2 linked regions of the Ramlibacter pinisoli genome follow. The protein of the gene in region 1 interacts with the protein of each later gene in a pairwise test. Links are inferred from orthologs where the notes say so. Each region holds a gene or a part of one and is shown in the gene's direction. Other genes may lie near its edges.

Evidence for each region.
Region 2: the proteins of ruvA (region 1) and ruvC interact in binary tests that used the Escherichia coli proteins (3 or more experiments, as listed by UniProt). The link is inferred for Ramlibacter pinisoli from one-to-one orthologs.

The regions. Positions count from the first base shown.
Region 1 is NZ_WSEL01000009.1:2,065,226-2,079,410, reverse strand. What follows is about bases 3,837-6,713. They hold ruvA (Holliday junction branch migration protein RuvA), read left to right. Parts: upstream 3,837-4,924; coding sequence 4,925-5,503; downstream 5,504-6,713. Other genes in these bases: ruvB (Holliday junction branch migration DNA helicase RuvB), read left to right, coding at 5,874-6,713; GON04_RS24320 (hypothetical protein), read left to right, coding at 5,508-5,870; GON04_RS24330 (PhoH family protein), read right to left, coding at 3,938-4,879; ybeY (rRNA maturation RNase YbeY), read right to left, coding at 3,837-3,945. Also shown: GON04_RS24355 (response regulator transcription factor), read right to left, coding at 1-602; GON04_RS24350 (sensor histidine kinase), read right to left, coding at 607-2,058; GON04_RS24345 (cation diffusion facilitator family transporter), read left to right, coding at 2,102-3,019; dtd (D-aminoacyl-tRNA deacylase), read left to right, coding at 3,016-3,456; more of ybeY, read right to left, coding at 3,493-3,836; more of ruvB, read left to right, coding at 6,714-6,956; GON04_RS24310 (DSD1 family PLP-dependent enzyme), read right to left, coding at 6,953-8,152; GON04_RS24305 (histidine phosphatase family protein), read right to left, coding at 8,121-8,762; GON04_RS24300 (DUF4136 domain-containing protein), read right to left, coding at 8,818-9,486; tRNA 2-thiocytidine(32) synthetase TtcA, read right to left, coding at 9,508-10,428; GON04_RS24290 (MFS transporter), read left to right, coding at 10,536-11,939; GON04_RS24285 (glycosyltransferase family 39 protein), read right to left, coding at 11,944-13,671; GON04_RS24280 (dihydroneopterin aldolase), read right to left, coding at 13,794-14,162; GON04_RS24275 (SDR family oxidoreductase), read right to left, coding at 14,179-14,185. UniProt on the Escherichia coli protein: The RuvA-RuvB-RuvC complex processes Holliday junction (HJ) DNA during genetic recombination and DNA repair.
Region 2 is NZ_WSEL01000003.1:1,523,096-1,537,160, forward strand. The notes cover bases 10,127-12,883. They hold ruvC (crossover junction endodeoxyribonuclease RuvC), read left to right. Parts: upstream 10,127-11,109; coding sequence 11,110-11,658; downstream 11,659-12,883. Other genes in these bases: GON04_RS08635 (septal ring lytic transglycosylase RlpA family protein), read right to left, coding at 10,127-10,430; GON04_RS08640 (hypothetical protein), read right to left, coding at 10,586-11,032; GON04_RS26565 (hypothetical protein), read right to left, coding at 11,666-11,839; lpxC (UDP-3-O-acyl-N-acetylglucosamine deacetylase), read right to left, coding at 11,843-12,766. In the rest of the region: GON04_RS08570 (WecB/TagA/CpsF family glycosyltransferase), read right to left, coding at 1-252; chain length determinant protein tyrosine kinase EpsG, read right to left, coding at 252-1,151; chain length determinant protein EpsF, read right to left, coding at 1,148-2,551; polysaccharide export protein EpsE, read right to left, coding at 2,572-3,435; GON04_RS08590 (porin family protein), read right to left, coding at 3,480-4,799; GON04_RS08595 (undecaprenyl-phosphate glucose phosphotransferase), read right to left, coding at 4,900-6,336; XrtB/PEP-CTERM-associated transcriptional regulator EpsA, read right to left, coding at 6,329-7,117; GON04_RS08605 (hypothetical protein), read right to left, coding at 7,722-8,030; GON04_RS08610 (hypothetical protein), read left to right, coding at 8,137-8,880; GON04_RS08620 (hypothetical protein), read right to left, coding at 9,064-9,210; GON04_RS08625 (hypothetical protein), read right to left, coding at 9,229-9,384; GON04_RS08630 (hypothetical protein), read right to left, coding at 9,586-9,867; more of GON04_RS08635, read right to left, coding at 9,942-10,126; cell division protein FtsZ, read right to left, coding at 13,037-14,065.

The DNA.
Region 1 (14,185 bases):
GCGTACTGGCGCACCAGCTGGGCCAGCGAGGCCACCTCGAGCTTGTCGAAGAGGTGGGCCCGGTGTGCCTCGACGGTGCGCGGCGACAGCCCCAGGGCCTTGCCGATCTCCTTGTTGGTCAGGCCTTCCACCACCAGCGCCAGCACCTCGTGCTCGCGCGGCGACAGCTGGGCATGGCGCTCGCGCGCCGCCCGGTCGGCCTGGCTGCGCTCGCGCGAGCGCACGTGCTGGCGCACCGCCTGCTGCAGCGTCTCCAGCAGCAGGTCGTCGTCGACCGGCTTCTCCAGGAACTCGGCCGCCCCGCCCTTGAACGCGCGCCGGCACATCTCGACCGTGCCGTGCCCGGTGAGCAGCACGACTGGCTGGTCGGTGCCGGACGCGACCAGCTGTTCCAGCACCTGCAGGCCGCCCAGGCCCGGCATGCGCACGTCCAGCACGATGGCGCCGATGGCCTCGCGGTCGACCTCGCGCAGGAAGGCGAGCGGGTCGGCCCAGCTGCGCACGCGCAGGCCGATGGTGCCGATCAGCAGCGCCAGCGCGTCGCGCACCGCCTGGTCGTCGTCGACCAGCTGGACCAGAGGGGTGTCGAGGGGACTGGTCATGGGGTCAGGCGGCCGAGGGCAGGGTGAGGCGGAACAGGGCGCCGCGCGGTGGCCGCTGCTGGGCCTGCAGGGAGCCGCCCATGCCCTGCGCCAGGCTGTCGCACAGGCTCAGCCCCAGGCCGAGGCCGTGTTCGCGCGTGCTGACGAAGGGATCGAAGATGCGCGCCAGCAGCTCCGGCGCGATGCCGGGGCCGCTGTCGGCGACCGACAGCACGCCGCCCTCGGGGCGCTGCGCGACGTCGACGGCCAGGTCGCGTTCGGCCGCCGGCACCTGCTCCAGCGCCTGCAGCGCGTTCATCAGCAGGTTGTGCACGATCTGCTCCAGCGCCACCGGTTCGGCCTGCACCGCCACCGGCACCGTGCCCTGCAGGCGCGGCGCCACCCCGCGGCGGGCGAACTCGGGCTCGAGCAGGTGGAACGCGTTGCGCACCGCGTCCTGCAGCACCACCGGCTGCAGCGCCGTCTCGCGCCCCGGCCGCTCGATGGTGCGGCGCAGGCGCGCCACCACCTCGCTGGCGCGCCGGGCCTGCTCGGCCGCCTGGCCCATGGCGGTGCGCGCCGGCGCCAGCTCGGGCGGCTCCTCGGCGAGCAGCCGGCGCGCCGCCTGCGCATTGGCCAGCATGGCGGTGAGGGGCTGGTTCAGCTCGTGGGCCAGGCCGCCGGCCAGTTCGCCCAGCGTGTTCAGGCGCGCCACCTGGCCCAGCCGCAGCAGGTCCTCGGCGCGGCGGCGCGCCTGCCGCTGCCGGTCCCAGGCGGCCAGCGCGGCCACGATGCCGGCACTGGCCAGTCCCCAGCCGGCCCAGGCGAGCCAGGGCAGCTCCGACCAGCCCAGCACGCGGAGGGCGACGACGTCGAACGGATGGCTGGGCGACGCCAGCGGCTTGCGCAGGCTGAAGGCGCCGACGCGGCCGGCCGGTTCGCGGCCGGGCTGCAGCACCAGGGCCGCGTCGCCCTGCGCCAGCGCCACCCGCACCGGGTTGTCGTCGCGCCGCATCGGCCATTCGCTCCAGGGCACGGCGGCCACCAGGTCGACCTGCAGCGCGAAGCTGGCGGGCTCGGCGGCCAGCAGCAGCCAGGCCCGGCCGAGGGCCAGGTCGGCCTCCGCCAGCACCGGCCGGCGCTCGCGTCGCGACAGCTCCTGCGCCTGCCGGAAGGTGTCGGAGGGCCAGGCCGCGCCGGCCGGCAACTGCCGCACCGCGATGATCTGCGGATAGAGCGCCGGCAGGCGCTGGATGCCGTCGGCACCGGGCGCGGGCTGCAGCAGGGCGAGGGTGGCCAGCACGGCATCGTGCTGCGCGGCGCGCTGGCTCAGCAGGCGGTGCGCGATGCGGGCCTGGTTCTCGAACGCCTCGCGCTCGCGGCCGCGGTCGATCGCGGCCAGCACCCAGCCGCCTGCCACGGCCAGCAGCAGCCAGCCGAGCAGCCACGGCCAGGGAGGACGCAGGCGTGAGCTCATCGCCGACGATTCTTGCACGGGCCTTCCCGGCACAATCGACCGCATGAGCCTCGCCGTCCGAGCACGCGCCGTCCCGCCCGGGGTCTGGCTGCGCGTGTCCATCGGGGTCGCGGTGCTCACCATCGGCCTCAAGACACTGGCCTGGTGGCTCACCGGTTCGGTCGGCCTGCTGTCCGACGCGATGGAGTCGCTGGTCAACCTGGCCAGCGCCGCCTTCGCCCTGCTGATGGTGCGCGTGGCCGCCCGGCCGGCCGATGCCGAGCATCCCTACGGCCACCACAAGGCCGAGTACTTCTCGTCGTTCTTCGAGGGGCTGGCCATCCTGGTCGCCGCCCTGGCCATCCTGTGGGCCGCGGCCGAACGCTTCCTGCATCCGCAGGGCATCGAGCAGGTCGGCGCCGGCCTGCTGCTGTCGGTGCTCAGCTCGGCCTGCAACGGCGCCCTGGCCTGGGGGATGCTGCAGTCGGCCAGGGCGCACCGCTCGATGGCACTGGAAGCCGACGCCCGCCACCTGGTCACCGACGTCTGGACCTCGGCCGGTGTGGTGGTGGGCATCGGCCTGGTCGCCCTCACCGGCTGGCTGTGGCTGGACCCGGTGGTGGCGGCGGCCGTGGCGCTGAACATCCTGCGCGAGGGCTGGGCGCTGGTGTGGGCGTCGTCGCAGGGGCTGATGGACAAGCGGGTCGACCGCCACACGCTGGCCGAGATCGAGAAGGTGCTGCAGGGATTCGAGCACCCGGCGATCCGCTTCGACCACGTGACCACCCGGCGCTCGGGCAGCCGGCGCTTCGTCGACCTGCACATGCACATGCCGGCCGAATGGACGCTGCGCCGCGCGGCGGCCCTGCGCGCCTCGGTCGAGCAGGCGCTGATGAGCGCCGTGCCCGGCCTGCGCGCCAGCATCCAGCTGCTGCCGCAGGACGTCGAGGCGCACCTGCTGGACGAGGAGGACCCGTTGTGATCGGACTGGTGCAGCGCGTGAGCGAAGCCCGGGTGGTGGTGGAGGGCCGCACCATCGGCCAGATCGGCCCGGGGCTGCTGCTGCTCCTGTGCGCCGAGCGCGGCGACGACGTGCCGCAGGGCGAGCGCCTGCTGGCCAAGCTGCTCAAGCTGCGCATCTTCGGCGACGCCGAGGGCAAGATGAACCGCAGCCTGCAGGACACCGGCGGCGGCCTGCTGGTGGTGAGCCAGTTCACGCTGGCGGCCGACACCTCGGGCGGCAACCGGCCCGGCTTCGGCAACGCGGCGCCGCCCGACGAGGGCCGGCGCCTGTACGAGGACTTCGTCGCCCGGGCCCGGGCCGCGCATCCGCTGGTGCAGACCGGCGAATTCGGCGCCGCCATGCAGGTGCACCTGGTCAACGACGGGCCGGTGACCATCCCGCTGGTGATGCGCTGAGCCGGGCCGTCCGGGAGGGCGGCGCTGCCGGCCGGCTCAATAGGGGTTGGGGAACCCCAGTGCGCCCAGCAGCAGGATCTCCAGCGCCTCCATCTCCAGCGCGTCGCGCTCTCCGGTCTCGTGGTCGTAGCCCTGCGCGTGCAGGGTGCCGTGCACCAGCAGGTGGGCGTAGTGCGCCTCCAGCGGCTTGCGCTGCGCCGCCGCCTCGCGCTCCAGCACCGGGCCGCACAGCACCAGGTCGGCGCTGACCACCGGCGCGCGCGCATAGTCGAAGGTCAGCACGTTGGTGGCGTAGTCCTTGCCGCGGTACTGGCGATTGAGGTCGCGCCCCTCGGCCTCGCCGACGATGCGCACCGCGATCTCGCCCGGGCGCTGCAGCGCCATCGCCATCCAGCGCCGCACGCGCGGCTTGCGCAGCAGCGCGCGGTGCTCGGCGGCCCCCGGGAAGGTGCCGAACTGCAGGTCGAGGGCGAGCTCGGCGTCAGGCATCGCGCTTGCGGGCGGCGTCGTAGGCATCGACGATGCGCGCCACCAGCGGGTGGCGCACCACGTCGGCGCTGGTGAAGCGCGTGTGGGCGATGCCCTTGACCCGCTTGAGGATGTGCTCGGCCTCGACCAGCCCCGACAGCTGGCCCTTGGGCAGGTCGATCTGGCTGATGTCGCCGGTGACCACGCACTTGCTGCCGAAGCCGATGCGGGTGAGGAACATCTTCATCTGCTCGGGCGTCGTGTTCTGCGCCTCGTCCAGGATGACGAAGGCGTTGTTCAGCGTGCGTCCGCGCATGAACGCCAGCGGCGCGATCTCCAGCGCGTTGCGCTCGAAGGCCTTGCCCACCCGCTCGAAGCCCATGAGGTCGTAGAGCGCGTCGTACAGCGGCCGCAGGTAGGGATCGACCTTCTGGGTCAGGTCGCCCGGCAGGAAGCCGAGCTTCTCGCCGGCCTCCACCGCCGGCCGGGTGAGCACGATGCGCTGCACGCTGCTGCGCTCCAGGGCGTCGACGGCGCAGGCGACCGCCAGGTAGGTCTTGCCGGTGCCGGCCGGGCCGATGCCGAAGGTGATGTCGTGGTTGGCGATGTTGTCGAGGTAGACGCTCTGGTTGGGCGTGCGCGCCTTCAGGTCCGAGCGCCGGGTGTGCAGCAGCTGGGCGCCCTCGTCGTCCTCGTCCATCGTTTGCTCGCCGGCCACCATCAGCTGCACCTTGTCGGGCGAGATCGGCCGGGCGGCGATCTCGTACAGCGCCTGCAGCACGTCCATGGCGCGCTGGGCGCGGGCCTTGGCGCCTTCCACCTTGAAATGCTCCTGGCGGCGGCTGATCCTGACCTGCAGGGCGATCTCGATGGTTCGCAGGTGTTCGTCTGTGGGGCCGCACAGGTGCGCCAGGCGGGTGTTGTTGGGTGGCGCGAAGGCGTGGCGAAGGATCAAGCTGATAATCCGTGCGGAGAGGGGGCGTGCTGCCCGGAACTACGCATGATAGGCAGATTGAACGGAACGCTGGCCGACAAGAACCCGCCGCAGGTGCTGGTGGACTGCCAGGGCGTGGGCTACGAGGTCGATGTCCCCATGAGCACCTTCTACAACCTGCCCGGGGTCGGCGAGAAGGTGTCGCTGCTCACCCATTTCGTCGTGCGCGAGGACGCCCAGGTGCTGTTCGGGTTCGGCAGCACCGGCGAGCGCGATGCCTTCCGCCAGCTGATCCGCATTTCCGGCGTCGGTCCGCGCACCGCGCTGTCGGTGCTCAGCGGCATGAGCGTCGCCGAGATCGGCAGCGCCGTCACGGCGCAGGACGCCAGCCGGCTGGTCAAGGTGCCGGGCATCGGCAAGAAGACCGCCGAGCGGCTGCTGCTGGAGCTCAAGGGCAAGCTCGGCGCCGACCTGGGCGCCGCCGGTGGCGGCGCGCCGGCCAGCGACGCCCAGGCCGACATCCTGCAGGCGCTGGTGGCCCTGGGCTACAGCGACAAGGAGGCGCAGGCCGCCTTGAAGGCGCTGCCCAGGGACGTCGGCGTGAGCGAGGGCATCAAGCTGGCGCTCAAGGCGCTGGCGCGCTGACACCATGCACCCCGCGGACCTGCTCGGCATCCCGCTGCTGCTCGCCCTCGGCGGCGCCACCCTGCTCGCTGGCCTGCGCTACGCCCGCCAGGCCGACTCGGCGCTGCAGCAGAAGAACCGCGCCGCGCTGGGCCGCCTGTTCGGCCCGCGGCGGGCGCGCGGCCAGCTGCCGCCGGCCGACGGCCGCTGGCACCGGGTGCTGCGCGAGACCCACCGGCGCGACAGCGCCGGCGCCGGCCGGCCCTGGCTGGTGTCCGAGTTCTGGCTGGTCGACAGCGAGGGGCGCCAGTGGCACGTGGTGCTGCGCTGCGACCCGCGCAGCGACCCGCAACCGCGGCTGGTGCCGCTCACCCTGGCCCCGGCCTGACGCATGACCATCCGGACCGACGATTTCGGCCTGCCGCCGCCCCAGCGCGTGGTGTCCGCCGCGCCGGCCTCGCCCAACGAGGAGGCCATCGAGCGCGCCCTGCGGCCCAAGCTGCTGGCCGACTACGTGGGGCAGGCCAAGACGCGCGAGCAGCTGGAGATCTTCATCGGCGCCGCCAGGAAGCGCGGCGAGGCGCTCGACCACGTGCTGCTGTTCGGCCCGCCCGGGCTGGGCAAGACCACGCTGTCGCACATCGTGGCCCACGAGCTGGGCGTGAACCTGCGCCAGACCTCCGGCCCGGTGCTGGAAAAGCCCAAGGACCTGGCGGCGCTGCTCACCAATCTCGAGAAGAACGACGTCCTGTTCATCGACGAGATCCACCGCCTGTCGCCGGTGGTCGAGGAAATCCTGTACCCGGCGCTGGAGGACTACCAGATCGACATCATGATCGGCGAGGGCCCGGCGGCGCGCTCGATCAAGCTCGACCTGCAGCCGTTCACGCTGGTCGGCGCCACCACCCGCGCCGGCATGCTGACCAACCCGCTGCGCGACCGCTTCGGCATCGTCGCCCGCCTGGAGTTCTACAGCGCCGAGGACCTCACGCGCATCGTGCGCCGCAGCGCCTCGCTGCTGGAGGCGCCGATCGACGACACCGGCGCGATCGAGATCGCGCGCCGTTCGCGCGGCACGCCGCGCGTGGCCAACCGCCTGCTGCGGCGCGTGCGCGACTACGCCGACGTCAAGGGCAGCGGCCGCATCACGCAGGACATCGCCAACAAGGCGCTGGCCATGCTGGACGTCGATCCGCAGGGGTTCGACGTCATGGACCGCAAGCTGCTGGAGGCGGTGATCCACCGCTTCGACGGCGGGCCGGTGGGCCTGGACAACGTGGCGGCCTCCATCGGCGAGGAGCGCGACACCATCGAGGACGTCATCGAGCCCTATCTCATCCAGCAGGGCTACCTGCAGCGCACGCCGCGCGGGCGCATCGCGACGCTGGCCGCGTTCCGCCACCTGGGCGTGGCGCCGCCGGCCGGGCGCGGCGACGGCGCCGACCTGTTCGCCGCTGCCGGCGGGGCCGGCTAGGTCAGCGCGCCGCGCGCGTCGACCCGGATGATGCGGTCGACGGTGCCCTGGACCAGGCCGCCCTTCACGCCGACCAGGTGGTCGTGCAGGTTGACCGTGGGGTCGCAATGGCCCGGCACCAGCCACAGCGTGCGGCCGATCTCGGGCAGCCGCTGGCGGCCGGGGAGCGGCCGCAGGATGCCGTGCTCGTCGCCGCCGTTGTCGTATGCCAGGCCATGCTCGCCGTCCGGGTCGTGCACCGTCGGCAGGCCGGAGTCGATCGCGTGGCTCTTGTGGCCGGCGTCGCAGACCGCATGCCGCAGTCCGGCGCTGATCACCTGCGTCTTGACGAACAGGGCGTGCTCGAAGTTCGGCTGCGCCGGGTCGCGCTCGTTCTGCGCGTAGTCGGCGTCCATGAACAGGAACGAGCCGGCCTGCAGCTCGCCGTAGACGCCGCTGGCCGTCTCGCAGACCATGCTGCCGGTGCCGGCCCCGGTGACCAGCGGCACCGGCACGCCGTCGGCCTCGATCAGCTTGCGGGTGAAGGCGGCGTCCTGCGCGGCCTGCGCGATCAGCTCGCGCCGCGCCTGCGGCGTGCGCACGTGCTGCGCCTTGCCGTGGTAGGCCTGCAGGCCGGCGAAGCGCAGCGCGGGGTGGCGCCGGATCTCGTGCACCAGTTCGGTCGCCGCGCGGCCGGGCGGCACGCCGCAGCGGCCCTGGCCGACATCGATCTCGACGTAGACGTCGATCACCGTGCCGCCGCCCAGGGCCTGGCGGGCGTCGTTCATGGCCTGCGCCAGCCGGACGATCCCCTCGCGGCTGTCGACCGCGATGCCCAGCCGGCCGCCGTCGACCGCCAGCCGGCTCGCCAGCTGCGCCACCCGCGCCAGCTTCTGCGGCGCAATGACCTCGTTGGTGATGTAGACGTCGTGCACGCCGCCGGCCACCATGGCCTCGGCCTCGGCGGTCTTCTGCACGCACACGCCGACCGCTCCGGCCTGCACCTGCAGGCGCGCGATGGCCGAGCTCTTGTGCATCTTGGCGTGGGCGCGCCAGCGGATGCCGTGCTTACGCGCGAAATCCGCCATGCGCGCCAGGTTGCGCTGCATGGCGTCGAGGTCGACCACCAGGGCCGGGGTATCGATGGCGGCGACCGGTTGGCCGATCAGTTGCCGCAGGGAATCGTCAAGTGGAGGTTTCGTCTGCCGGAGGTTCATCGAGATGGTTGGTGTCCGACCACCCGATGAGGGTGAGGCCCTGGGGTGTCCAGAGCAGCCGGTTGATGGCACCGTTGGGGAGTTCCCAGGTGCGCGGGGAATTGACTTCCTGGCCGGTCGCGACGCGGTACAGCGCATCCAGCACGCCGCCGTGCGCCACGACCACGATCTGCTCGCCGGGGTGGCGGGCGGCCAGTTCCTCGACCGTGCGCTGCACGCGCGCGCGCAACTGCAGCAGCGACTCGCCGCCCTCGGGCGGGGTCCAGTCGGGGATGCGCTTGCGCCAGTTCTGCGCGTGCTCGGGCCAGGCCTGGTGGATCTCGTCGAAGGTCTTGCCCTCGAACTTGCCGAAGCTGCGTTCGCGCAGCCCCTGGTGCGGTGTCACGGGCACGCCGGCGGCCTCGGCGATGGGTTCGGCCGTGGCATGTGCGCGCGACAGGTCGCTGGAATAGATGGCGGAGATGGGCTCGGTGGCGAGCGCCTCGCGCACCCGCTGCGCCTGCCAGCGCCCGGTTTCGTTCAAGCCGATGTCGAGCTGGCCCTGGATGCGGGCATCGACATTCCATTCCGTTTCGCCGTGGCGGACCGCAATGATGCGGGTGGCTTCCATCCGCCGATTCTAGGCAGGCCGGCTCGGCCTGCCATGCCGCCGAAGTTGCGAGTTGTCACCGGCCGGTGGGCGACGGGGCAGAGGCGGGCGCCCGCTCCGGCGCGGGTGCGGCCGCCTGCGCCTGGGGCCGGATCACCTCCACGTTCACGTAGCGCAGGCCGGGGGGCGGGTTGGGAAATCCGACCATGGCGGCATCGAACATGGCGCCGATCACGACGGCATGGTCCGCCCAGGGGCCGTCGTTGGCGGCCCGGCTCTCGAACACCACCTGCTTGCTGGCGAGCTCGCGCACCACCACGCCCACCTCGCGCTGGAACCAGATGTAGTCGGCGCGCGGGTACGGGTAGCCGTAGCCGTGCCGCCAGTAGCCGCCCCAGGGGTAGGCGGCGCCGCCCCAACCCCAGCTGTCCCAGGGGTCGGCCCAGGGCGAGAGGGTGCGCTGCACGCGGGCGCTGACCTCCACGCTGTAGACCGGCGCCAGGTCGTCGCGCCGCAGCCCGGCCTTGAACAGGGCCTGGTCGGCGAGCGCCTCGACCTGCTCCTGGGCCGGCTGGGTGTGCTGCAGCGGCAGGCGGTCGAAGCGGTAGGTCGGCGTCGCCGGCAGGGCCTTCAGCCCGGAGAACGACTGCACGGTGCTGTCGACCACCAGGTTGCCGGCACAGCCGGCGAGCAGCAGCAGGCCGGCGGTGACGGCAATGGCGAGGGCGCGCGGGCAGCGCGGCATGGCGGGCCTCCCGAAGGCGGGTCAGAGCTGGATGACCGACAGGCCCGGCAGCGCAGGCGGGGCGTCGAATGCCTCGGGGTCGAACGCCTTGTCGCCGTCAGCGCTGGGCACGCCGGTGGCTGTCAGACCGGCGAAGTCGAACAGCGTTCCGTCGGCCAGGTGAGAAGGCACGACGTTCTGTAACGCATGGGCCATGTTCTCGAGCCGGCCCGGGTGCCTCTGCTCCCACTCGCGCAGCATGGCGCCGACCTGCTTGCGCTGCAGGTTCTCCTGGCTGCCGCACAGGGTGCACGGGATGATGGGGAAGCGGCGCTGCGCGGCCCAGCGCACCAAGTCCTGCTCGGCCACGAAGGCCAGCGGGCGCACCACCACATGGCGGCCGTCGTCGCTGACCAGCTTGGGCGGCATGCCCTTGAGCTTGCCGCCGAAGAACATGTTGAGGAACAGGGTCTGCAGCATGTCGTCGCGGTGGTGGCCGAGCGCGATCTTGGTGGCGCCCAGTTCGTCCGCCACCCGGTACAGGATGCCCCGGCGCAGCCGCGAGCACAGGCTGCACATGGTCTTGCCCTCGGGGATCTTGTCCTTGACGATGGAGTAGGTGTCCTGCTCCTCGATGTGGAACGGCACGCCCAGCGCGGTCAGGTAATCGGGCAGAACGTGGGCGGGAAAGCCGGGCTGCTTCTGGTCGAGGTTGACCGCCACCAGCTCGAAGCGCACCGGCGCGCGCTGCTGCAGCTTCAGCAGGATGTCCAGCAGGCCGTAGCTGTCCTTGCCGCCGGACAGGCAGACCATCACCCGGTCGCCCTCCTCGATCATCGAATACTGGGTGATCGCCTGGCCCACCAGCCGGCACAGGCGCTTCTCGAGCTTGTGCGCCTCGCGCTCGATCTTCGCCGCGCGCGGCAGGGCAGGGGTTTCGGTGTCGATCCAGACGGCGGCCATGGGGCCGATTCTCTCATCCGGCCAGCTGGCGGGGCCGCTGCCGCCCGGCGCGCCACGCCCGTGTCAGGGCCGCGCAGCGGCACGGAATCGGCCATCATCGGCGCCATATGGAGCCCGCGTCGCTGCCCGAGCGCCTGGACCGCCTGCCGTGGTCGCGCTGGCATTGGCGCGTGGTGCTGGCGCTGGGCATCGCCTGGGTGCTCGACGGGCTGGAGGTGACGCTGGTCGGGTCGGTCGGCGGCGTGCTGGAGCGGCCCGACACGCTGGGCCTCAGCGCCGCCCAGGTCGGCTGGGCCGGCTCGGTGTACGTGGCCGGCGCCGTGCTCGGCGCGCTGGCCTTCGGCCGGATGGCGGACCGGCTGGGGCGCAAGCGGCTGTTCCTGCTGACCTTGCTGGTCTACATGGGAGCGACGGTCGCCACCGCCTTCTGCACCGGCTTCGCCGGCTTCGCGCTGTGCCGCTTCGTCACCGGCATCGGCATCGGCGGCGAGTACGCCGCCATCAATTCCGCCATCGACGAACTGATCCCGGCCCGGGTGCGCGGGCGCGTCAACCTCGCCATCAACGGCAGCTTCTGGCTCGGTGCCGCGCTGGGGGCCGTGCTGAGCCTGGTGCTGCTCGATGTCCGGGTGCTGGGCCCGCAGGATGGCTGGCGGGCCGGCTTCCTGGTCGGCGCCGTGCTCGCGGTGGCCATCCTGCTGGTGCGCCGGCACGTGCCCGAGAGCCCGCGCTGGTTGCTCGCACATGGCCGGGTCGAGGAAGCCGAGCGGGTGATGGCCGGCATCGAGGCGGCCGCCGGCGTGCGCAGCCCGGCCACGTCGCTCGCCCGCGACGCGGCCGGGCGCCGCCCGCTGCCCAGCCTGCGCGACGTGGCGCGGGTGCTGGCAGGGCGCTACCGGCAGCGCAGCCTGGTGGTGCTGGCGCTGATGGTCTCGCAGGCCTTCTTCTACAACGCCATCTTCTTCACCTACGCGCTCGTGCTCACCCGCTTCCACGGCGTCGACCCGGCCCGGGTGGGGCTGTTCATCCTGCCGTTCGCGCTCGGCAACGTGCTCGGGCCGCTGGTGCTGGGCCCGGCGTTCGACCAGGTCGGCCGGCGCCGCATGATCGGCATCAGCTACGCGCTGGCCGGCGTCGGCCTGCTGGGGACCGGGCTGGCCTTCTGGGCCGACCTGCTGGGCGCCGTGAGCCAGACCCTGGCCTGGTCGCTGGTGTTCTTCTTCGCCTCGGCCGCCGCCAGCGCGGCCTACCTCACCGCCAGCGAGGTGTTCCCGCTCGAGATGCGGGCGCTGGCCATCTCGCTGTTCTACGCGGTGGGCACCGGCATCGGCGGCTTCGCGGCGCCGGCGATCTTCGGCGCCCTGGTCGACAGCGGCAGCCGGGGGCAGGTCTTCGCCGGCTATGCCTTCGGCGCCGCGCTGGTCATCGGCGCCGCGGCCGTGGCCTGGCGCTGGGGCGTGGACGCCGAGCGCAAGGCGCTGGAGGAGATCGCGCCGCCGCTGGTCCCCTGAGCGGCTAGCGCGGCGCGGGCTCCGGCAGCCGCTGGTAGACCACCCACTGCTGCGGCCCCACGGTCGCCACCGGCACATAGTGGCCGTGCACGTAGTCGTAGAACGCGCGCAGCTCGGGCGTCATGGACCAGTAGCGGCGGCCGGGTCGGGCGTTCTTGGGGTAGTACCAGGCCGGATCGAACTGCGCCAGCGGGGGCACCAGGTTCTCGCCCTCGATGGCGTTGGGCGTGGCGTCGACGATCAGCGGCGGGGCGGCGCGGCGCAGTTCGTCCACGAGGCCGTCGACCAGGGCGGCGTCGGCGTAGCGCGGTGTCAGCAGGCCCAGCGGGTAGAGGAAGCGGCTGGCCGGCGGCCGCCCGGACAGGAAGTGGACGTCGGCGGCATGGCCCCAGACGAACAGCCGGTCTGCCGCGGCCGTGTGGCTGCGCACGTAGTCGGCGGTGATGGCCACCTGCTGGCGGCGCGCCTTCTCGTTGACGTCGATGGCCAGCCGCATCGCGGTGCCCGCAACCGCCGACAGGGCCGCGCCGGCCGCGAGCAGGCCCACCAGCAGGCGCCGGGCCGGGGCGGCCGGCACCAGTGCCGCGAGTTCGACCACGAAGGCCGCGGCCAGCAGCCCGGCGGGCGCGAAGGTGGTGGCGTAGTAGTGGCCGTAGTGGCGGCCCGAGGTCGAGGCCAGCAGCAACTCGATCGGCAACCACAGCACGGCCAGCAGCAGGGCTGGGTTCGCGCTGCGGCGGCCGGCGGACCGCAGTCGCAGCACGCCCAGCACCCAGGCCGTGAACAGGATGGCCGCCGAGCCGTACTGGGTCGCGACCGTGGTGCCGAAGTGCAGCGCGCCGGCCTTGGTGCGCAGCTCGGAGCGGGCGTACAGGACGTTGTAGTGGAACGCCTGGTCCCAGAACGCCGCCAGCGCGCCCCGGCTGGCCAGGTAGCCCACGAGCGCCGCCGTCACCAGCGCCAGCCCGGCCAGCCCGGCCGCCACGAGCACGGCACGGTCGCGGGCGGGCCGCTCGCCGCGCATCACCAGCAGCAGGGTCAGGCCGACGGCGACCGCCGCGCCGGCGAGGTTGGCGCGCAGGTAGAAGGCCAGCGCGCCCAGCACGCCCAGCGCCAGGGCCGGCAGGAAGCGGGTCGGGCGCGCCGCGTCCCAGCGCACCAGCAGCAGCACGGCTGCCCATTGCAGCGGGATGACGTAGCCCTCGGTCATCCCCAGCGGCAGCATGGCTGCGACCGGCAGCGCGAAGCAGACGGTGCCGAACAGTGCCGCGGTGGCGCCGAAGGCGCGCTTCATCGCCGCATAGCCCAGGACATTGGCGGCCGAGAACAGGGCGAGGTTGAGCAGCCACAGGCCCCAGGGCTGGCCGCCGCTCAGCGCGAGGCCGGCGGCGTTGACCAGGAAGATCAGCGGCGCCTTGTGGTCCCAGAAGCTCAGGTAGGGCGTGCCGCCCTGGCGCACCAGCTCGCCGGCGTAGGCGAAGAAGGCGGCGTCGATCGGCGAGTCGGAGCTGAAGCCCGGCTCACGGAACACCGGCCAGCGCAACACCATGACCCCGGCCAGCCACAGGCAGGCGGCCAGCGGCACGCTCCAGTCGCGCAGGAAGGATCGCAGCGCCGATGACGTCCAGCCACGACCCGTGCCCGACACCGGGTCGGGCAGGGCGCCGGGCGGCAGGCCCGGCAGGCCGGGGCTGCGGTCGACCCCGCTGTCGGTGAAAAAAGGCGGCGGCATCGCTCCAACCGTTGAACCGTGGGGCGGATCGTGCCCGGCCGGACGGTGGCGAGCTGTAACCGACGGAAGTGATGGGCTGGCGGCGCGGCCTCAGCGCCGGGGCAGACGGCAGCCGCCGTGGCTCACCACTGCCCGGTTTCGACCCGGATGGCGACTTCGCAGTCGTCGAAGATTTCCAGCTTGGCGATGCGCACCCGCACGCCCAGCACGCCGGGCAGCTGCATCAGGCGGTGCGCCAGCTTGCCGATCAGGCTCTCGAGCAGGTTGACGTGCTCGGCCGTGCACTCCTCGATGATGATCTTGCGCACCTTGCGGTAGTCGAGCACGTGCAGGATGTCGTCATCGCGCGGCAGCAGTGGTTGGGTGCCGAGGTTGAGCTCGGCATCCACCGCGATCGGCTGCGGGGCCGTCTTCTCGTGGTCGAGGATGCCCAGGTTGGCGTCGAAGCGCAGCCCGGTCAGGGTGAGGATCTGGTTGCCGGCCTTGGCCATGTCGTTGGTCCTGGTCTCACATC
Region 2 (14,065 bases), on another replicon or contig:
GTTCAGCAGCCGCATGAGCAGGAACACGCCGATGCCGTCGCGCACCACGACGTCGGCCGACATCAACGCCTGGTAGAACGGGTCGGACTCGGCGACCTGGTTCATCGCATGGGCGTTGACGAAGGCCAGCACGCGGGGCTCCCCGGGGCGCAGCAGCCATTCGCACAGCTGCTCCTCGCCCTCCTGGGAATGGACGCGCGCCATCGACCGCACCAGCTGGTACCAGCGCGTCTGCCAGTCCAGCTGGGCCATCACACGGTTCCCGCCCCGTTGAGCACGGCGCCGACCACGCTGACGCCGAATTCGCGCAGGTCTTCCGACAGCTTGATCACGCGCGGCATCGAGCTGCGGTCGCGGCAGGTGACCATCAGGGCGGCCCCGGCGCGCGCCGCCACCGTGCCGGCATCGGCCCAGCTGCTGGCGGCCGGCGTGTCGACCAGGATGACCTCGTACATGCCGCGCAGCGACTGGATCAGGCGCTGGAAGGCCGGTCGCGACAGCAGCTCCTGCGGGTTGGGCGGCAGCACACCGGCCGGCAGCACCGTGAGGCCGGGCAGCGGCTTGATGTCGCACATCGCCTCGGCGCCGGCACGGCCGGCGAGCACGGCCGACAGGCCGATCTTGCCGGGCAGGCCGAAGATGCGGTGCTGGCGCGGCCGGCGCAGGTCGGCGTCGATGACCAGCGTGCGCTTGCCCATCTGCGAGAACAGCACGGCCAGGTTGGCGGTGATGTAGCTGCGGCCCTCGCCCGCGCCGGGGCTCACGATGGCCAGCGCGGCCTGGGCCGAGTCGTTCTCGAACCAGCGCAGCATGAGCTGCGCGCGCAGGCTGCGCAGGTGTTCGACCGCCGGGCTGTCGGGCTCGTAGGCGGCGATCAGGTCCTTGCCCAGGCCGGCATCGGGCGACAGGCTGGCATGGCCGAACTGCAGGGCGAGCGCCTGGCGCACGTCCTCGTCGGTGAGCAGGCCCATCGAGATGCCGGCTTCGCCGAACGGCAGGCCGACCTTCTTCTGGTACTCGTGGATGCGCTCGGCCTCGTCGCTGGTGATGCGGCCGGCGTCGACCAGCAGCGCCCCGATGGGCTGGGCAACCTCGCGCGCCGGCCCGATGATGTCGAGGTCGCGGTGCAGGGGCAGGATCTGGCTGTTCATGCGAGGCTCCCGCGGTAACCCAGCGCAGGACGCGTCGGGCCGTTGGCCAACAGGGCGAGCGATTCACGCCCATTGTGCGCCGGCAGCGAGGCCAGGATCGGCAATCCGGTGGCCAGTTGCAGGTCGTCGACCGAGCGCACGCGGCGGTTCATCAGTTCCAGCAGCACGGCGCCGGCGATGGCCAGCAGCAGCCCGCCGAAGGCCGCCACCAGCAGAGCCAGCTTGGTGGTCGGGCCGCGCGGCTCCAGCGGTTCCACCGCGGTGGCCAGGCGCTGGATGTTGGTCTGGTTGGTCAGGGCCTGCAGCTTGGAGTTGGAGGCGCGCTCGGACAGCGCCTCGTAGGCCTTCTGCGCCGTGTCGACGTCGCGCCGCAGCACCGACAGTTCGTCGCGGTACTTGTTGAACTGCATGACGCGTGCACGCTGGGCGTTCACGGCGCCGGACAGCTCGCGCTCGCGCGCCCGGCCCACTTCGAAGGCGGTGTTGATCGAGTTGCCGATGCTGCTGGTCTCGGAGTTCAGGCGCGAGCGCATCGCATTGAGCTCGTCCTGCATGCGCACCATCTGCGGGTGGCGCGAGCCCAGGTTGGCGCTGGCCTCCTGGATGCGCGCTTCCTGGCGGGCGATGTCGGCCTTCAGGCTGTTGATCAGGGGACTGACCATGACCTCGGCGACGCCCACGCCGGCATTGCGCTTGTTGGCCACGTCGGTGAGCTGGCCCTGCACCATGGTGAGCTGCGAGGACAGCTCGTTCAGGCGCTGGGTCTCCATGTCGACGCCGTCGGCGCTGATGACGCCGGTCTTCTGCTGGTAGTCGGTCAGGCGCTTGGTCGATTCCTCGAGCTTGCCGCGGGCGAACTTCAGCTGCTCCTCGAACCAGCTGGAATAGCGCTTGGCCGGGTCGGTCTTGATGTCCAGCGCGATGTCCAGGTAGGCCTGGGAGAAGGCGTTGGCGATCTTCGCGGCCTCCTGCGAGGAGCGGCTGGTGTAGGCGATGTTGATGATGTTGCTCTCGCGCGCCGGCTTGACGTCCAGCTGCGTCTGCAGGTTGCCGGCCAGCCAGGTCTTGAACTCGCCGCGGCCGCCGGAGGTCTGCTGCCACTCCTCGCGTGCCTTGGCGTCCTTCTCGAGGCCCAGCGTCTCGACCACGCGCTCGGCGACCCGGTCGCTGCGGGCGATGTCGATCTGGGTGGCCATGTAGCTGGCCGGGATGGCCGGCTGCCACTGGTTGCTGCCCAGGGGATCGGTGGAGCGGATGTCCACCAGCACCGGGGCGCGGGCCGTGTAGTAGCTGGGGCGCAGCAGGGTCCAGGCGAGCGCCAGGGCCACCGTGGCCAGGAAGATCCCGAAGGCGACGAATCGTCGCGCCCGCAGGATGGACAGGAATTGGTAGAGGTTCATGGGCGAGGCTTTCGGCAGGATCAGAACAGGCTCTCGCGGACGAAGATGACGTCGTTGGGAAGCACCGGGTCGGTCAGGCGGGCATCGGATTCCACCGCCTTGCCGTCGGGGCCGGTGCGGGTCAGGCGCAGCCGGCTGGTGCTGCCGCGCGGGGTCGGGCCGCCGCCCTGGGCCAGGGCCTGCTGCACGGTCATGCCGCGCTCGATGCGGTACGGGCCGGGGCGCTGGGCCTCGCCGTAGATGTAGTAGACCGGCGCCTTGTTCACGAAGATGGTGTCGCCGCCCTGCACGACGATGTCTTCGGCGCTGCGCTGGTTGATGAACAGGCCGGGGATGTCGATCACCTTGCGGAACGGCTGGCCGCTGCGCGTGCCGGTGACGATGAGGGTGTCGTCGCCCATCGGGGTGACGCCGCCGGCGGCCGCCAGCAGGTCGCTCACGCGGGTGGTGGTGGTCTCGAGCGGGAAGCGCCCGGGCTTCTGCACCTGGCCGAGCACGGCCACCTGGCTGCCGCGCACCTGCAGCAGGACGATGTTGACCTGCGGCTGCTTCAGGTAGTTGCCGCTCTTGAGGGCGCCGGCGATCTTCTGTTCGGCCTGGCCGATGGTGGAGCCGCCGATGTTGACGGAGCCCACCAGCGGGTAGCTGATGGTTCCCTGTTCGGAGACCCGCGCCTCGACCGTCAGGTCGGGGTTCTGGAACACCTGGACCCGGATCTGGTCGCCGGGGCCGAGCTTGTACTCGGACCCGGCGGCCTGGGCGGCAGCGGTGGGAGCCCCGTTGCCGGCCTGTGCCCGGGCGCCCGCGGCATCGGCCTGGGCCCCCGCCAGCGTGGCCCACGCCACCATCCAGATCATCCCCAACGTTCGAAGCACGGTTCTCATGTTCTTACTCCCTTCAGATAGCCGCGGTTGCCCGCGCGGCCGCGTCAGATCGTCAGCTTCAGCGACAACCCGAGCACGTTCGCGCGGTAGTTGAATGCAGGCAGCGACGAGTCGCGTTTCTCGTTGCGCCATTGGGCCGCCACGCCGATGGAACGGCGCGGCTGCCAGTCCAGGCCCAGGGCCAGGACGTCGAACTTGTCGGAACGGCCCGCATCGGCGGTGGCGGTGACGCCTTCCCAGTTGCGCCGCTCATGCTCGTAGCGCAGGCTCACGCCGGTCTGGACCGTCGGACGCCAGACCGGGCCGACGAAGAAGCGGTCGGTCTCGGTGTGGCCGGTCGGGCCGACGATGTAGCTGCCCAGGTCGCGCTGGTAGCCCGCCAGGACGCGGGTCTTGGCCGTCGCTTCCCAGTTGACCGTGACGCCGCCCACCACGCCGCTGAAGTCGCGGCCGGGGGTGTTGTCGTGTTCGCGCTTGAGGTTCGCGATGCGCGCATCGACGGCCGTCTTGGGTGACACGAGCCAGCGGAACGTGCCCTCGATCTCGTTGTCCTTGAAGCCGGTGGCGGTGGCGACCTGGTATTCGCCGTTGCCGTAGCGATAGCGCAGCGCCACCAGCGAACCGGAGGGCAGCTCGTAGCTGGTGCCCACGCGCACGCTGTCGACGTTGGGGTTGCCGTCCCAGCCGTTGGGATCGTCACTGGTCGACTGCGTGTGCTGGATGCCGCCCAGCACGCGCCAGGCGGCGCCCAGCTTGTAGCCGCCTTCGAGCAGCTCGGCGCGCTCGACGCGGCGGAAGACGGCGCCGGTGGAGCCGGAGGCCAGGTCGCGGAACTCGCGGCGGTCGGCGCTGGCGACACCGTCGAACTGGTTGCCCGCGCGCCAGAACCAGGCAGCGGCGTAGTTCAGCGTGTTGTAGTCGACGCCCAGCTTGTCGAAGTTGTAGTGGCTCACCTCGGCATCGACCACCACGCGCTGCTGGCTGAATCGCTGGTTGTAGCGCAGGCCCGCCCCGAGCTGCGTGATGGTGTCCTTGATCTCGCCGCCGGCAGTGCGCAGCACGTTGTCGTCACGCTCCACGCCGGCACGGGCGCGCAGCACCAGCCCCTGGCGGTCGTTCTCGAGCGGGTTGGTGGTCACCGGCGCGAACGGCTGCGAGATCGACTGCGCGGGCGACATGTTGACGATCGCGGACTCGCCCATGGGCGTTGCCATCGGCGTGTCCATGGCCTGCCCCGCCGGCTGGGCGGCGGATTGCCCCGGCTGCCCCCCGGGCGACTGGAGCGTGGTCTGCGCGTGCAGGGCGGCCGGCAACAGGCACACCGCCGTGACGGAGAGCAGGGGCCGCAAGGATCGTTTCTTCATTGGTGTTTCTCGGAGGGGCCCGGCGCAATCCACGAGTTCATGGTTGCATCGACTGTTACGCACGGGCTACGGGCGGACAATGGCTCGTTGGAGCTGGTGCTCAATAAGCCGCGCCATCCTTGAACACCAGCCGGATGGTCCTCCAGATGATGTAGAGGTCCAGCCGCAACGACCAGTTTCTCAGATAGTCGAGGTCGCAGCGAATCCGCGCCTCCATCTTTTCCAGCGAATCGGTCTCGCCCCGGAAGCCGTTCACCTGGGCCCAGCCGGTGATTCCGGGCTTGACTTTGTGTCGCAGCATGTAGCTCTTGATCAGCGGCCGGTAGAACTCGTTGTGGGCCACCGCGTGGGGACGCGGGCCGACGATGCTCATGCGGCCCTGCAGCACGTTGATGAACTGGGGCAGCTCATCCATGGACGTCCGGCGCAGGAAGCGCCCCAGGGGCGTCACCCGGACGTCGTCGCGGCGCGCCTGCAGGACCTGGGCGCCGTCCTCGGTCACCGTCATGGAGCGGAACTTGTAGACGATGATTTCCTGCCCCCAGACGCCATAGCGGCGCTGGCGGAAGATCACCGGTCCGGGCGAGGTGAGCTTGATGGCCGCCGCGATGCCCAGCATCAGGGGCGACAGCAGTAGCAGGATAGCAACAGCCAGCACCATGTCGCTGCCCCGCTTGACCAGGGCGTTGGGTCCGCGGAACGGGGTCTCGCACACCGAGATCACCGGCATGCCGCAGATCGAGTCGGTGCGACCCTGGATCAGGTCGGTCACGAACATGTCGGGGACGAAGTAGACCGATGCGGTGGTGTCCTTCAGCGCGTCCAGCAGCAGCTTGATGCGCGGCTGCGACGCCATGGGCAGCGACAGGTAGACCAGCTGCACGTTGTGCTTCTTGACGTACTCGGCGATCTCCTGGATGCGCCCGAGCATGCGGTGGCGGTTGCGCCCGTGCAGGCGGTCCGGCGTGCGGTCGTCGAAGAACCCGAGCAGCTCGACGCCGGTGTAGTGCGCCAGCGACAGCCGGTCGGCCAGCGAGCCGCCCTGCTCGTTCATGCCCACCACCACGGCGCGCAGCGGAGGTCCCTGCAGGCGGATCAGGTGCGGGGCCGCCTGGCGCAGCGCCCAGTGCGACAGCAGCTGCGCCGTCGGGGCGAGCCACAGCCAGTGCAGCACGATGGGACGGGGAAAGTCGTCCAGGTGCCCGGTGGCGTAGCCCAGGCCGAACAGCAGGCCGCAGGTCCAGGCCCAGCCCAGGAGCGTGTCGACGATCACCCGCGGCGCCGAGGCGCGCAGCTGCTGCCGGCCCGGATAGGCGAGCGCGAAGGCGACGATGGACACCACCAGCCAGCGCGTGCCGAGCGCACCCTCGAAGGTCCACACCAGCAGCCACAGCGACACCACGGTGGCGAGCGGCTCGACGAAGGCCTCGAACGCGCGCAGCAGGCGGCTGTGGCTGAAGACGGCGGGACCGGGCAGCTCGGGGGCCGCCGGCGGCGCCGTGCTGGCCGCGGCGAGGATGCGGTCCGCCTCAGGCATAGGCAGCCATCCGGGTGAGCTTGGCCACGGCCTGGGCGCGGTTGGTGACGTCCAGCTTGCTGAAGATGCTCTTCATGTGGTTCTTCACCGTGAACTCGCTGATCCGCAGGATGCAGCCGATCTCCGGGTTGGTCTTGCCCATCGCGACCCAGACCATGATCTGGCGCTCGCGCTCGGACAGGGCGCCCAGGCGCACGACCAGCTGCTCGACCTGGTTGCGCTCGGCGCCGGGCTGGCGCACTGGGGCGGGCGGCATGCGGCGCAGGGCCGAGTCGATGAAGGGCAGGATCAGCTTGAGCGCCCCGGGGCCGGCCGAGGGCACCAGCCCGCTGCCCAGGGCCGCGAAGATGCGCTCGCCCCCCAGGCGGGCGTCGCCGACGCCGTGCACCAGCGCGGTCTGCATGCCGGGCACGCCGGGCGACGCGGCCCAGCCCTGGCCGGCCTCGCCCAGCAGCTGGCCGCAGCCGCTGATGTCCAGCTGGCAGGGTTGCGACTGCGCCGCCACCCAGCAATCGCGGAAGTAGTTGACCAGCGGCCCGATGCGCTGCGACGGGCACAGGTGGGTGCGCAGGCCCGGCAGGCTGGAGACGATGTCGAACTGGACCTCGCCGGAGCGGAAGTCGCCCCAGCCGACCAGCAGGATGTCATGCGGCAGCCACTTCTGCACGTCGCCCTGCAGCCAGCGCCACAGGTCGGCGTGGGTGCGCAGCGTCGCGCCCTGGCCGGCGATCCTGAGGAACGTGACCGGGTCGACGTCTGGCGTGGTGGAAATGGTGTTCATGCTGGTACTCCCTGCTTCCTGCCGCCGAGGCGGCCGAATAATTCCGTCACAGTTGTTTCGTCACACATGGGTGAACCGGGGTGACTCCTCGTTGATCGCCGCAACGACACGTAACGACCGTGGCCATCGAGCCACGCTTGACTTGCGCGCCTGTCGCGGGTGTGGCACATGGGCGGTCGTCGTGTCCTTGTCGCTCTGCATTCTTCGCGGTGACGACATGGTGTGAAAAATGGACATACGCCACGGGTAGGCTGCACACGGACCTTGCTGTGGGGAATCGCGCACCTGCGTGACAGCCGATTCCGACACGGCCGTTGCGTGTCCCATCCCCACAGGACGTCACAAGACGCAAGCAGGTGCCAGCAGGTGTATGCAGCCTCGACGGTATCGGCGCGCGCCGCGAGCGCACGCAGGACAACTGCCCAGCAGGAGGAATCTGCAGCGGCAGGAATGCGGCGGGCTGGATGGCGCGCGGGAATGCGGGGGGACAGGACCAGCGCCAGGGCGCGTCAGCGCGTCCGTGGTGCGTCACCGCGGCGGAGGTGCCGCGGACCACGGTCGGGCCAGTGGTCGCCAGCGCGACCGGGAAGCGTCGAAGCTGCGCTCAGAAGCGCGGCAGGTCGTCCAGGCTGAGGCCGGGCCGGTCCTCGTCGAAGGCCAGTGTCTCGGTGCCCTCGGGCAGCACGTCCACCTTGACCTCGGGGCCGGGTTGCAGGCCCCCCTCGTCGTCGGGGAACATGCTGATGATCGTGTCGCCCTCGACCAGGCGGTCGACCACCTCCGTCACGCGCGTCGGCGAGGGACGCATGTCCCAGCGGGCGCTGCGCGCGTCGATCAGGCCCATCATCGCCTCGACGATCTGGGTGCCCGCATAGCGCAGCGCGGTGATGCCGTAAGTGGCTTTCTCGAGCATGCGCGGAATTGTGGAAGCCCTGGGTCGCCGGCAGATCAGGCATTCGCCACACACTGCGTGGGAAGCTGCCTACGGTCGCCCTACGCGCCGCTATCATGGCCCGCCCATGGCCGCCCTCTCCCCTGCAATGCCCGCCCTCGGCCGTGCCCATGCGCGCCGCCTGCGGGACGTCTACCGCTCGGCTGGCTGGCCCTGCCAGGACCCGCTGGAGATCGAACTGCTGGCCTGCGGCCTGCTCGAGCGTGTGCTCTCGCCGGGCGGCCATGAAGCGCTGCGCGTGACGCCGGACGGCCTGCAGCTGGTGGCCGCCACGCTGCGCGACAACCGCGCGCGGCTGTCGGCCCACGAGGCCCTGGTCGAGCGGGTCGCACGCGAGATGGTGCGCGCCGGCCGCGTCGCCTGGCGCGGCCTGAGCCTGCGCGCGCAGGTGCCCGGCGAGGCCGACGCGGCGGCGCAGTGGTGCATGTGCAAGCCCGACGTCTTCTCGATCCGCAACACCTCGGTCGCCGAGTACGTGGAGCCGGTGGTCCACGAGGTGAAGGTGCGCCGTTCCGACCTGCTGTCCGACCTGCGCCAGGCGGCCAAGCGCGCGGCCTACCTCGATCTGGGCGAGTGCTGGTACGTGCTGGGGGCCGATGCCAAGGGGCGCTGCATCGGCGCGCCCGACGAGATCCCGGCCGGCTGCGGGGTGCTGGTGGTGGAGAACGGCCGCCTGGTGGTGGCCCGGCCCGCGGCGCGCCCACGGCGCGCGGAGCTGCCGTTCGGCGTGTGGATGGCGCTGGCCAAGGCAACGCCGGTCGCCGGCCTCGACGAGGACGCCCAGGGGCTGCTGGCGGCGAACGACGGCTAGCGCCGTTCACCACGTCGCCGGCACCGGGCACGCGCCGCGCGCCTCAGTTCTTCGGATGCTCCGACTGCCCGTCGTCGGGATCGTGCACGCGGCTCCTCTCGGGGTCGCGCGCGGGCTGCGTGGGTTCCGGGTCGGCCGGCTTGGGCGCAGGGGTCGGCATCGGCTCCGGCGGCGGCGTGCCGGTCATGGCTTCTGCGGGTGCACCTCGGTGTGGCGGGCGGCCTCTTCCGGGTCGTCGTTCGACGGTGTCGGGATGTCGTCCTCGCTCCAGAGTTCCGGCTCCTCGTGTTCGAGGCCGGGGGTGTGCGGGGTCATGTCGGCGGTGGCCATGACGGGTTCCTTGGGGATCTAGATGGCGGGCTTGTGGACGGTCGGGTCCTCCGGCTCGGATGCCGGCGGGAGCGGACCGAACTCGGGCTCCACCGGCAGTCGCGACGGGTTGGGCGCACCGTTATCCGCCGGCTGTTCGTCCGGGGTCTCGGGCTCGACCGGATGGGTGGCCATGGCAGCCTCAGGAATCACGCGTGGTCGACAAACGGGCCCCGGCCGTCGCCGGCGATGCGGGCTGGTCCGGGCGGAGTCTGGGATCGACCTGGTTGTGGATCATGGCGGCGTCCTTGGTTGCAACCCATCGTGGGTGTGCGGGCGCGATGTCGCGCTCGGCGCGGATGCCATGGCGGTGTCGGTGCCCGCCGACGGCGCCGGTCAGGCGCTTTCCTGCTCTTCCTGCTCTCGCTCGGCGTCGCGCCGGACGGTCTTGCTGGGGTCGTGCGTGAAGGGCATGCGGGGCAGGCCGATCAGCGACTGCAGCACCGCGTGCGCACGGTCCATGTCGGCACCCACCATGGCCAGCGCGACCTCGTGGCCGGGCTCGTCGTGGGCGATCTTCACGTAGGCCGCGCGCAGCCGCTGGTAGTCTTCCTCGGCGCGCGCCAGTTCCTGCTGGGCGGCCAGCATCTTGGTGTACTCGGCACGGCTGTAGCGCATCCTGGAATCCTAGGCAGAGCCCAGCGGGAGGTGTGTAGGACAAGGCAGCATGCGCGCGCAGGCCGGGTGCCAGCTCAGCGATCGTTGGCCGCGATGCCCAGCCGCGTCGTGCCGTCGGGCAGCGGCACGGAGATGGGAGCCACCTCGACCGGCGCGATGCCGGCCTGCTGTGTCAGGCCGATCTTGGCGGCCGTCGCGGGTGACAGGTCGACGATGCGGCCGTCGACGTAGGGCCCGCGATCCTGGATCGTGACCTCGGCGCTGCGCCCGGTCTCCAGGTTGGTGACGCGTGCCTTGGTGCCCAGTGGCAGCGTCTTGCTGGCGGCGTTGTCCTCGCGCGGGTCCATCGGCGTGCCGTCGGCCATCTTGCGACCGGCGAACTGCGGGGCGTAGAACGACGCCTTGCCGACCTGCTTGCTGCCGCTGCGATCGAGCTGGTGCCCCTTGGCAGCCGGATGGTCGGGGCGTGGCGGCGCGTCGCCGGCGAAGGCGGCTGCGGTCGCCAGCGCGGCGACGAAAACGGCCAGCTGGCGGCCTTGGCGGTGGATGCGTGCGATGTGCATGGGTTGACTCCTGGGAGTGGCCCATCGCAGGCGGACGCGAGCGCCACGCCACCGGGCCATGCCGACGAGTCTGCGCAACGCTGCACTGCAGCCGCGTCGGGCTGGCCCCAAGCCGGTCGTAGGACGGGCCGGGTCAGCGGGGCCCGCGCGGCGGCTCAGGCGGGGGCCACGCACACCGCCTGCAGCCGCAGGTGGTGCATCAGCTCCCGCAACAGCACCAGCATGGCGGCCGGCCGGCGGCCGGCGGGGACGGCATCGGCGGTAGCGAGTGCACCGCTGCTGCCGGCGGCCAGCCGGGTGAACAGCCGCTCCACCGCCTCGATGGCCAGCAGCGCGTCCGAGCGCACATCGAGCCCTGCGGCCGCGGCGAGCTGCCGCAGCACCGGGTCGTCGGCGGTGAGCACGGGGTCGGCGCGCAGCGTGCCCAGCGCCGAGATCGCCTCCTCGATCCCCTCGATGGCGGTCTCGAGGTCCAGGGCGGTGGGCGGATCGCGCCGGAAGCCTTGCGCGATGGCATCGATGCCGATGTCCACGTCGAGGGCGCCGACGCGCGTGCGGCGGGGCTCGAACACCAGCATGGCAGGTGGAGGCGATGCGGCCATGCGACGCATCGTAGTGCCGCACGTGCAGTCCCGTGGCGAAACGCGCCATCGGATGAGCCGTGCCGTAGACTCGCACGGTGCGTATCCTCGGCATCGATCCCGGCCTGCAGACCACCGGTTTCGGCGTGATCGACGTCGACGGACACTCCCTCGCCTACGTGGCGAGCGGCACCATCACCACCACCCACCTGCCGCGCGGCGACCTGCCTGCCCGCCTGAAGGTGCTGTTCGACGGCATCGCCCAGGTGCGTGCGCGCTACCAGCCCGACGCCGCGGCGGTGGAGATCGTGTTCGTCAACGCCAACCCGCAGTCGACCCTCCTGCTCGGCCAGGCGCGCGGCGCCTGCGTGACGGCGCTGGTGGCGTGCGAGCTGTCGGTGGCCGAATACACCGCGCTGCAGATGAAGCAGGCCGTGGCCGGCTCGGGGCGGGCCGGCAAGGCGCAGGTGCAGGAGATGGTCAAGCGGCTGCTCAAGCTGCCGGGCGTGCCCGGCCAGGACGCCGCCGATGCCCTCGGGCTGGCGATCACCCATGCGCACGTGGGCAGCTCGATCGCCCGGCTGGCGCAGGTGGCGGCCACCACGCGCCGCAACACCGGCCAGTACCGCGCCGGTCGCGTGCTCTAGGCGCCGCTCAGATCCGCTCGGCCACCAGCACCAGGAAGAAGCCGGCGGCGGCCAGCAGGGTCCACTTCAGGATGACCCAGCCCCAGTGGCGGTAGCGCGGCTGGCCGGTGCCGGCATAGAAGGCGAAGCACACGCCCGCCCCCAGCAGGAGCAGCACGATCGCCCAGCGGAACAGCAGCATCGGCTACCAGGCGCGTGCCGGCAGCGCGAAACCGGGCGGGGCGAGCTTCTCGTCCTCGAAGGTGACCACTTCCCAGGCGTCACGCTGGGCCAGCAGCGCACGCAGCAGCTTGTTGTTCAGCGCGTGGCCGGAGCGGAAAGCACCGTAGGCCGCCAGCATCGGCTTGCCCAGCAGGTACAGATCGCCCATGGCGTCGAGGATCTTGTGCTTGACGAACTCGTCGTCGTAGCGCAGCCCTTCGCTGTTGAGGACCCGGTAGTCGTCCATCACGATGGCGTTGTCCATGCCGGCGCCCAGCGCCAGCCCGTTGGCACGCATCATCTCGACGTCCTTGGTGAAGCCGAAGGTGCGGGCCCGCGCGATGTCGCGCTGGTAGTTGCCCTGGCCGAGGTCGAACTCGACCCGCTGGCCGGTGGAGTCGACCACGCGGTGGTCGAAGTCGATCTCGAAGCGCAGCTTGTAGCCGTGGTAGGGGGCCAGCCGTGCCCACTTGAGCGCGTCGCCCTCGCCTTCGCGCACTTCCACCGGCTTGAGCAGGCGCACGAAGCGGCGCGGCGCGTTCTGCAGTTCGATGCCGGCGCTCTGCAGCAGGAACACGAACGACGACGACGAGCCGTCGAGGATGGGCACCTCTTCGGCCGTGATGTCCACGTACAGGTTGTCCAGGCCCAGGCCGGCGCAGGCCGACATCAGGTGTTCGACCGTGTGCACCTTGGCGCTGCCGCTCGAGATGGTGGAGGCGAGCCGGGTGTCCGTCACCGCCTCGGCCGACACCGGAATGTCGATGGGCTCGGGCAGGTCGACCCGCCGGAACACGATGCCGGTGTCCGGCTGCGCGGGCCTGAGGGTCAGCTCCACGCGCTGGCCGCTGTGCAGGCCCACACCGACGGCGCGGGTGAGGGTCTTGAGCGTGCGTTGCTGGAGCATGTGTCGATTTTAAGTCGGGGGGTGTCCCGCAGGCGGGGACAGGGAATGGTTCTGGCTATGCCGGCGATTGGTGATCGCAGCGTGGAACCCTTGAGCCGAGCCTCCACGAAGCCCTGCCATCCGGTGCGCGGCGCCGCAGGAGCCGCGCCACCGTTCGCGCGGAGCAGCGCGCAGCGCGAACACCCTTTGAACGAGGATCCGGCTCCGCCGGTCCTCGTTCAACCGATCAACCCACTTCGAAAACGCGCAGCGTTTTCGAAGTGAAGGTGATCAGTCGGCTTGCTTGCGCAGGAAAGCCGGGATCTCGAAGTCGTCCATGCCGCCGGAGCTGAGCGCGTCGACCTTGGCCGCGGCCTGGGTGCGGTTGGTGCGCCACACGCTGGGCACGGCCATGTTGCCGTAGTCGGGCTGGTGCGACGGGCGCCCCATCTCCTGGGTGACGATGGCGCCGGGGCCGCTGACGACGGTGCTGATGGTCGGCACGTGGAACGGCACGTTGTCGGTGCCGGTGCGCAGCACCTGCAGCGGCGGCGCCGTGCGGCGCTGGCCCTGTCGCGACAGGCCGGTGGCCACCACCGTCACGCGGACGTCGTCGCCCAGGTTGTCGTCGTAGGCCGTGCCGTAGATGACGTGCGCGTCCTGCGAGGCGTAGGCGCGGATGGTGTTCATCGCCAGCTTGGACTCGGACAGCTTGAGGCTGCCCTTGGCCGCGGTGATCAGCACCAGCACGCCCTTGGCGCCCGACAGGTCGATGCCTTCCAGTAGCGGGCAGGCCACGGCCTGCTCGGCGGCGATGCGCGCGCGGTCGGGGCCGGACGCCACCGCCGTGCCCATCATCGCCTTGCCGGGCTCGCCCATCACGGTGCGCACGTCCTCGAAGTCGACGTTCACGTGGCCGGGCACGTTGATGATTTCCGCGATGCCGCCGACGGCGTTCTTCAGCACGTCGTTGGCGTGCGCGAAGGCCTCGTCCTGGGTGATGTCGTCACCCAGCACCTCGAGCAGCTTCTCGTTGAGCACCACGATCAGCGAATCGACGTTGGCCTCCAGCTCCGCCAGGCCGTTGTCGGCGTTGGTCATGCGGCGACCGCCCTCCCAGTCGAACGGCTTGGTCACCACGCCGACGGTCAGGATGCCCATCTCCTTGGCGATGCGGGCGATGACCGGCGCGGCGCCGGTGCCGGTGCCGCCGCCCATGCCGGCGGTGATGAACAGCATGTGCGCGCCGTCGATGGCCTCGCGGATGTTCTCCGCCGCCGCCTCGGCCGCCTCGCGGCCCTTCTCGGGCTTGCTTCCCGC